One region of the Micrococcus sp. M4NT genome, then DNA from elsewhere that is predicted to be linked to it. Evidence: riboswitches for the same ligand, from Rfam matches in the RefSeq annotation. Region 1 holds a riboswitch; the other holds the start of a gene.
The links. A riboswitch is a leader RNA that binds a small molecule or an ion and turns the genes downstream of it on or off. The one in region 1 is predicted to bind S-adenosylmethionine.
Positions count from the first base shown of each region.

Region 2: linked by a shared signal. The riboswitch ahead of NJC10_RS03470 (bifunctional o-acetylhomoserine/o-acetylserine sulfhydrylase) and the one ahead of NJC10_RS03025 (flavin reductase family protein) in region 1 are both predicted to bind S-adenosylmethionine.

Region 1 is NZ_JAMYEH010000003.1:127,715-132,116, forward strand. It holds gene NJC10_RS03015 (MFS transporter) at 62-1,354, shown strand; gene NJC10_RS03020 (cold-shock protein) at 1,458-1,661, opposite strand; gene NJC10_RS03025 (flavin reductase family protein) at 1,952-2,503, opposite strand; SAM riboswitch class IV at 2,581-2,700, opposite strand; gene NJC10_RS03030 (hypothetical protein) at 2,973-3,641, shown strand; gene NJC10_RS03035 (RNA-binding S4 domain-containing protein) at 3,697-4,092, opposite strand; gene hisD (histidinol dehydrogenase) at 4,106-4,402, opposite strand, start outside.
Region 2 is NZ_JAMYEH010000004.1:25,781-30,182, reverse strand. It holds gene NJC10_RS03480 (SGNH/GDSL hydrolase family protein) at 1-265, shown strand, start outside; gene metX (homoserine O-acetyltransferase MetX) at 270-1,397, opposite strand; gene NJC10_RS03470 (bifunctional o-acetylhomoserine/o-acetylserine sulfhydrylase) at 1,394-2,770, opposite strand; SAM riboswitch class IV at 2,893-3,010, opposite strand; gene NJC10_RS03465 (VOC family protein) at 3,175-3,825, shown strand; gene NJC10_RS03460 (CPBP family intramembrane glutamic endopeptidase) at 3,948-4,402, opposite strand, start outside.

The sequences.
Region 1 (4,402 bases):
TCCGCCCCGGACAGGAGCAGCAGCGCAGGGCTCGTCGCAGGAGGGGGCATACCCTGGGGCCGTGACCCCGCCCTCCGTACCCGCCCGCCAGCCCGGCCGCCCCGGGGACGTCCTGCTGCTGACGGTGCTGCTCGCCGCCATGGCCGCCGGCCCGCTGTTCAACTACGGGGTGGCCAGCTCCTCCGCGCTGGTGATCGAGCGCCTGGGCGTCACCTCCGGCCAGCTCGGCACCGTGCTCACCGTGGTGTTCGGCGCCGCCGCGGTCACGTCCGTGTGGCTGGGACGCCTCGCGGACAGCCTCTCCTCGCGCGCACAGATGGGCATCATCTTCGGCGGTGCGGCCCTGGCGCTCGTGGTGGGCGCGTTCTCCACCACGCTCTTCGCGCTCTACGCGGCGGCGGCGCTCGCGGGGGTCACCCAGGCGATCTCGAACCCGACGACGAACCGCATCATCCGCGAGGTCGCCCCGCCTGAGCGGCGCATCGGGTGGATCGGGCTGAAGCAGTCCGGCGTGCAGCTCGCGCAGCTCTTCGGCGGCCTGTTCTTCCCCGCCGCGGCACTGACCCTCGGCTGGACGGGCGCGGCGCTGGGGGCGGCGCTCGTGGCGGGCGTGCTGGGCGTCGTCGCGTGGGCCACGGTGCCGCCGCTCCCGGCGGGCTCTTCCGCGGCCGCGGCGCACATCCGGCACGACGACGGCGCGCCGCGGGCCGCTGAGGGTCCCGCGGGTGCCGGAGCGCCGACGACCGGCCGACGTGGTGGGCGTGAGCGGCTGCCGGCGAGCGTGTGGTTCTTCGCGGCGATCGCGTTCCTCACGGGCCTCGGCATGCAGGCCGTGAACGCGTACCTGCCGCTGTTCGCGGTGGAGACGCTCGGCCAGTCCCTCGTCGTCGGCGGGGCGGCCGCCGCCGTCTCGGGGGTGATCGGGGTCTTCTCCCGCATCTGGTGGGGCCGCCGCATGGCCGCCGGGCATCGGCCCACCACCCTGCTCGCGGCGATCTGCGCCGGCTCGCTGCTGGTGGTGGCCGCCCTCCTGGCCGCCGACGTGAGCCACGCGCCCGCCCTCCTGTGGGCGGCCGCCGTGCTGCACGGGCTCACCGTGCTGGGCGCGAACGTGGTGATCAACGCCGGGATCATGGACGGCGTCCCGGCCGGGCAGCTCGGCGACGCCTCGGGGACGAACGCCATGGGCATGTACGCCGGCTTCGCGTGCGGACCGCTCGTGATGGGCCTGCTCCGGGACCACACCGGGGACTTCCGCCTCGGCCTGCTCGCGGTGGGCGGGGCATACCTGCTGGGACTCGGGGTCACGTGGCTGCTGCGCCGCCGTGTGGATCGGGGCCGGTCCGGCGTGTGAGCCGCGGCGCACGACGAAGGCCCCGATCCGTGGGGATCGGGGCCTTCGGTGATCGTCCGTCAGCGCCTCAGGCGCCGGGGACGGAATCCTCAGAGGAGGAAGATCAGATCTTGGTCACGTTCGCGGCCTGCAGGCCCTTGGGGCCCTGCTGGGTCTCGAACTCGACGCGGTCGTTCTCCTGGAGCTCCTTGAAGCCCGCGCCGGTGATGGCGGAGAAGTGCACGAAGACGTCCGCGGACTGATCCTCGGGAGCGATGAAGCCGAAGCCCTTTTCAGCGTTGAACCACTTGACGGTACCGACAGCCATGATGGTGTCCTTTCGATGTGCCCCCGGAGGGGCGGTGTGGGAACCGGTGGCCATTGTGGCCTCCGGGTGAAGCGGCAGAACTGAACCGCGTGCCCACACTCATCGTTCCGACCGGGGCCGGGACTGACAAGCAGTGATGTTACGGGATACAGCTTGGATCAACTTCAAGGTTCATACTGCCACGGATTCGACCGTCTGGCGACCACGGGGTCGATGTTCATCGGATGTTCACCTGTGAGCGCAATCTGGGGCCGTTGCAGTCCGTGCGGATCCCTGCTCCGGGGTGCTCCTCAGAGCGCGGTGAGCCCGTGGAAGAGGTTGCGGTGCAGCGCCGCGGGCGGGCGGGCGTCCGTGTGGTCCGCGAAGCCGGAGACCTCCAGCAGGGCGACGACGTGGTCCCCGGCGGGCACCTCGGTGTGCAGGCGTGTCTCGAGCCACAGGGAGGACCCCTCGAGCAGGAGCGCGCCGTTCGGGCTGACGTGCACGTCGATCCCCGCGAGGCGGTCCCCGGTGCGGGAGGCCAGCTGCCCGCACAGGTGCGCCTGGTCCTCCGCGAGCAGCGACACGCCGATCGACTCGGCCCGGCGCAGTCGGGGCCACGTGCGCGAGGTCAGCTGTGCGGAGAAGGAGACGAGCGCCGGCTCCCACGAGACGCCCACGCTGAAGGAGGAGGAGACCATCACCTCGGGGTGCCCGTCCACGAGGCCGGCGACGGCGACGACGCCGGTCGGGAACGCCGCCAGGCCGGGGCGCAGGCGGTCGCGGGAGACGTCTGCCTGCCAGGCGGGGTGGGCGCCGGCAGGCCGGCAAGGGGCGTGGTGGTCGGTCAGGGTCAAGGTCATGGCGCGGGTCCTCTTCGTGACGGACGCGGCTCCGCGAAGGGCGGTTCACCTGAGCGGATCGGCGTGATCCGCGGAGACGCGAGTACTTGCCCGTCGGGGTCCTCCGCCGGGCCGAATCCTCACCTGGAGCACCCCACTACTGCGTGAGAGGGTTGCCGCCCCGCCGGCCAGGGCCGTGATGACGGGGACTCGTGATTCTGTGAGGCAACGGTAGGAGCGCCTGGCCTGCCGCGTCAAAGCCGTCCGCCAGGCGGGGCGCCCGCGCGGTCACGGGAGGACACATCCGCGCCCGCTGCTGCGCCCGGCCTGCCCCGCCCCGCCGTCGGCCCAGCGCCTCGGGGCCGCCGGTCACGATCCCGTCTCGGCGCACCGGATTCGCTTGACAGAGGGTGATCCATATCACAGCATGAGCGCATCCTGCGCCGCAGGGAATCGCCGCAGCCGCGGCGCATGCACAGAGGAGAACCGCATGGACCGCCTTCCTTCCATCGGCCTGGCCGGCCTGAGCGCTCTGGCGCTCGCGGCCGGCCTCACGGGCTGCGGTGCGGCGGAACCCGCGGAGACGCCCGCGCCCGCATCCCCGTCCACGCCCGCCACCGCAGCTTCCTCATCCTCCGCCGCCCCCATGGGCCAAGCGCTGGCCGCCGACGTCGAGGCGGCCCGTCAGGTGCTCGCCACGACGACGGATCCGAGCGTGCAGGCCTCCGCGTCGGCCGTGATCGAGGCGGCCGACGCCTCCGCGCGCGCCGCCGCGGAGGCCGACCACGCCCGGATGTTCAAGGACGACGGGATCACGTACGCCGAGTACGCCGAGAAGCACCTGCCGACGGCCGCGGGGACGCGTTGGATCGTCTGGGAGGGCATGGGCACGGGGACGCAGTCGGCCACCGTGGACGCCCAGGCGGGAGACGTCCTCACGGTGGCGTTCGAGTGCCCCATGGACGCCGTGGGGAAGACGGACCTGCACACCACGATCAAGGGCGTCACCGACTGGCGGGCGGGCTCGGACGCCGGCTGCGGCGGCTGGTCCGCGGGGTTGCCCCCGATCGTCGAGAACGGACCCGTGACGCTGACCGCCACGGTGGCGAACAGCGAGCCGTTCCGCATGGTGGTGATGCGGCAGAACGACGGCGCCTGACCCGGCCTGTCCGCGCCCGGTCCCGAGCGCGCGAGGCCGGGCCCGACACACCGCCTCAGCCCCGCCCGGCCCCGTCCCGCCCGCGCAGCGCGTCCAGCTGCCGGCGGTCCCGCTTGGTGGGCCGACCCGCGCCGCGCTCGCGGTAGGGGATGGACAGCAGCTCGCGCGGCACGGGCGGCGGCGAGTGGTCCACGTACTGCTTGACCGCCACCGGCGCGCCCACGCGCTTGGAGATCAGGCCGGTCACCTCGAGGATCCGCTCGCGGCCGTCCTGCCGCACCCGGATCCGGTTCCCGACGACGACGGACGCCGCCGCCTTCACCGGCTCGCCGTCCACGCGGACGTGGCCGGCCCGCACGGCCGCCGTCGCGGCGGAGCGGGTCTTGTAGAGGCGCACGGCCCAGAGCCACGCGTCGATCCGGACCGTCCCCCCGCCTGCAGGCCCGCTCATTCCGCCGCCCCGCTCACTCGGAGCGCAGGGCGATGGCGGCGCCGTGCGCGGGCAGGCCCTCGTCGGCCGCGAGCGCCTCGATGCCCCCGGCCACCCCGGCCAGCCCCTCGGCCGTGTAGCGGATCACCTGCTGGGAGCGCAGGAACGTCACGGTGTTCAGCCCGGAGGAGTGCCGCGCGGTGCCGGAGGTGGGCAGCACGTGGTTGGACCCGGCGGAGTAGTCCCCGAGCGGCACGGGGGAGTGCGGCCCCACGAACACGGCGCCGGCGTTGCGCACCCGGGCCGCGACGGCGTCGGGGTCGCGCGTCTG
Region 2 (4,402 bases), on a different contig from region 1:
CCTCGGCGTCGAGCACGATCTGGAGCCCCTCCAGCCCAAGCCGGCCGCGCCCCGGACGTGGCGTCAGGCCCGCGTGTCCAACGCCAAGTGGGCGCGGGCCCACCTCGCGCCGTGGGTGATCCGACGCATCCGCGGCGTCTCCTCCGGCGACGGGGTCAGCGCCAAGCGCCCCGTGCCCGAGCCGCTGTTCGGCGTGGAGATGCCGCACGGCTCGGACCACACGGAGTCGCTGCCGGTCACGCCGCCCGCCGAGCCGGCCTCCTGAGCGGTCAGAGGGCGAGGGTCTCCTTCAGGGCGTCGGCGACCTGCCCGTACTCGGTGAGGAACCCGTCATGGCCGATCGGCGAGACGATCGTGTGGACGAGCACCTCGCCGGGCAGCAGCTCCGCGAGCAGCGCCGACTCCTCGGGCCGGTACAGCCGGTCGGAGTCGACGGCGGCCACGAAGGCCCGCCCGCGGAAGCGCCCCAGCGCCTCGGACAGGCTCCCCCGCCCGCGGGCGACGTCGTGGCTCATGAGCGCCTCGGTGAGCACGAGGTAGGAGTTCGCGTCGAACCGCGCGGCGAGCTTCGCGGCCTGGTGGTCCAGGTAGGACTCCACCGCGTAGCGTCCTTGCCGCCTCCCGACGGCGGCCCCGAACGGGTCCTCCGCGCCCTGGGGCTCGCGGCCGAAGCGGTACTCGAGCTCCTCGGCCGTGCGGTAGGTGGTGTGGGCGATGCGCCGGGCGATCCCGAGGCCCGTCTCGGGCCCGGGTCCGCCGTAGTAGTCGCCCTCGCGGTGCGCCGGGTCGAGCCGGATGGCCGCGGCCTGCGCCTGGCCCCAGGCGATCTGGTCCGCCGAGGACTGCGCCGTCGAGGCGAGCACCCCGACGCCGGCCACGCGCTCCGGGTGGGAGACCGCCCACTCCAGGGCGCGGGCCCCGCCCATCGACCCGCCGATCACGGCCTGCCACACGTCGACCCCGAGGTGGTCGGCGAGGCGGCGCTCGGCCTCGACCGCGTCGCGCAGCGTGAGGAATGGGAAGCGCGAGCCCCACGGCACGCCGTCGGGGTCGGGCGAGGACGGGCCCGTGGAACCGTGACAGCCGCCCACCATCGCGGGGGCGACGACGAACCAGCGGTCCGTGTCCACCGCCCGGCCGGGGCCGACGAGCGCGTCCCACCAGCCCGGCGTCGGGTCCGCGGCGTGCGCGGCCACGTGCGAGTCGCCCGTGAGGGAGTGCAGCACGAGGACCGCGTTGGAGCCGTCGGCGTCCAGGGTCCCCCACGTCTCGTAGGTGAGGGTGACGTCCGGGAGGAAGCCGCCGGTCTCGGTGGTCAGGGGCCCGACCGAGACGGTGTGGCGGGCGCCCTCGGGGAGGTCGACGGTCAGGGACGGGCGGCTCGCGACCGCGGTCATCGGGTGCCCTCCCCCGCACCGGCCGCCGCCGCGAAGCCGCGCTCCAGGTCGGCGAGGATGTCCTCGGCGTCCTCCACGCCCAGCGAGAGGCGCACCAGCCCGGGCGTCACACCGGCGGCGCGCTGCTCGTCGTCGGTGAGCTGGGAGTGGGTGGTGGAGGCCGGGTGCACCACGAGCGAGCGGACGTCGCCGATGTTGGCCACGTGGTGCAGCAGCTCAAGCCCGTCCACGAACGCCGCACCCGCCTCGGCGCCGCCCGCGATCTCGAAGGAGACGAACGCGCCTGCGCCGCGCGGCAGGTACCGCTGCGCCCGCTCGTGCCACGGGCTGGAGGGCAGGCCGGCGTAGACCACGGAGTCCACGTCGTCGCGCGCCTCGAGCCACTCGGCCACGGCCGTCGCGTTGGCCACGGCGCGCTGCATGCGCAGGGAGAGGGTCTCGAGGCCGAGATTGACGAGGAAGGCGTTGAACGGGGAGATCGAGGAGCCGTAGTCGCGCAGCAGCTGCACGCGCGCCTTGAGGATGAACGCGAGGTTGGCGCCCAGGGCGGAGCCGACGCCCAGGTCCCGCGCGTACACGAGCCCGTGGTAGGACTCGTCCGGCTCGTTGAACCCGGGGAAGCGCTCGGGGTGCTGCGCGAAGTCGAACGTGCCGCCGTCGACGATCACGCCGGCCATGGCGGCGGCGTGCCCGCCGAGGTACTTCGTGGCCGAGTGGGTGACGATGTCCGCGCCGTGCTCGATCGGGCGCAGCAGGTACGGGGTGGCCAGCGTGTTGTCCACGATCAGCGGCACGCCCGCCTCGTGCGCGACGTCGGCCACCGCCCGAACGTCCAGCACGTCGCCCCGGGGGTTGCCGAGGGTCTCCCCGAAGAAGGCCTTGGTGTTCGGCTTCACGGCGGCGCGCCAGGACTCGACGTCGTCGGGATCGGTCACGAACGTGGTCTCCACGCCCACCTTGGCCAGAGTGTGCTTGAAGAGGTTCTGCGTGCCGCCGTAGAGGCTCGCCGAGGCGACGACGTGGTCCCCGGCTCCGGCGACGTTGAGGATCGAGAAGGTCGTGGCCGCCTGGCCGGAGGCCAGCAGCAGCGCGCCCACGCCGCCCTCGAGCGCGGCGACCTTCTCCTCCACCGGGGACTGGGTCGGGTTGCCGATGCGGGTGTAGAGCGGGTCCAGGTCCTTGAGGGCGAACCGGTCCGCCGCCACCTCGGCGGAGGGGAAGTCGAACGAGGTCGTCTGGTAGATGGGCAGGGCCGTCGCGCCGAAGGCGTGCTGGCCGGGGGCGGCGCCGGCGTGGACCTGTGCGGTGGAGAAGCCCCACGCGGCGGCCGGGGTCAGGGGCGTGGTCTCGGCGGGGATGTTCTGGTCGGTCATGGCGGACTCTCCTGAGCTCCTCAGGGGCCGGACCCGCGTCCCTCCCGGCGGTCGGTGCGCCGGGTCGACCCGGCGCCTCGCGCCGGGGGTGCCCCGGCGTCGTCGAGAGGGGCCGAGGGGACGGCCCGCGCTTGCCGACAGCCCGTGTGGGAGCCGGCCTGGTCGTCACCCGGGGCACCCCACCGCGGAAGGAGGGTTGCCGGTCAGCATGCCGGGGCAAAGACGCTGACTCTCGTGACCGTGCCGCCAGTGTGCCACGGGTGCGGGGCCGATTTCATCGGGCGTGTCACACATGGATACGCTGTGAATCACAGGGGCGGCTCGGAGGTCAAGGGGCCGACGGCGCCGCCCTCCCATCGCGTTCGACGCCCGGCCCGCCCGGGGGTTCGGAGAGGAACAACGCCGTGAACACCTGCCGGATGGACCACGTCTCCTACGCCGCCGGGCCCGAGGGCCTCGAAGCCACCGTGGAGCGCCTCGTCGAGACCCTCGGCATCGACCGCATCAAGGGCGGCGTGCACCCGCGCTTCGGCACCCACAACGCCCTGTTCCCCATGCGGAACGGGCAGTGGCTCGAGGTCGTGGAGGCCATGGACCACCCGGCCTCCCTCAGCGCCCCCTTCGGCCAGCTCGTCCGCGCCCGCTCCGAGCAGGGCGGCGGCTGGATGAGCTGGGCCGTCTCCACCCCGGACATCGGCCGCTTCGAGCGCCGCCTGGAGCGCGAGGCCGTGCCCGGCATCCGCCGCTTCCCCGACGGCCGGGAGCTGTCCTGGCGTCAGATCGGCGTCAAGGGCACCCTTGCCGACCCGCAGCTGCCGTTCATCGTGCGCTGGGCCGACGGCCAGGAGGACATGCACCCGTCCCAGGCCGCCGAGCCGCAGGCCGCGATCGCCCACCTCTCCATGGCCGGGTCCCCGGACCGCCTGCGCGAGTGGCTGGGCGGCACGGAGGAGGACGCCGTGGCCGACGTCGACATCGCCTACGTGGCCCCGTCCGGCACCCCGGGCATCTCCTCGGTCACCTTCACCACCCCCAAGGGCGAGATCACCCTCTGACCCCTCGGGGTCCACGCAGCGTTTCGGGCTCACCTTCTGACGCCTCCGCGAGCCGGATGCGTCAGAAGGTGACCGCGGAACGTGGGGTGCGGGGCCGGGCCGGGGCCGATGGGCCGCGCGGGTCAAGTCCCGAACCAGCCCGCCTGCGCCAGCAGCGGAAAGGCCACGAAGCCCACGGCGTCCAGCAGGAAGTGCGCCACCACGAGCGGGACGACCCGCCGGTGCCGCACGAAGAACAGCGTGAACACCACGCCCATGAGCGCGTTGCCGATCCCCGGGCCGACCCCCTGGTACAGGTGGTATCCCGCGCGCAGCACCGCCAAGGCCAGCACCACGGTCCAGACGCGGACGGGCAGGAAGAGGCCTGTCGCCGCGGGCGAGGGCAGCGCCGGCGCAGGATGCCGTGCGAGACCGGCGGCGCGCAGCTGCTGGAGATACCCCAGCCGGTCCACCATCCAGGCGACGACGATCACCTCCTCGAGCAGCGCATGCCGCGCGGCGGAGAGCAGCAGCACGGGCACCGCGTACCAGCTCGGGTCCATCGCGTTGGCGACGATCGCCGTCGTGATGCCGGCCG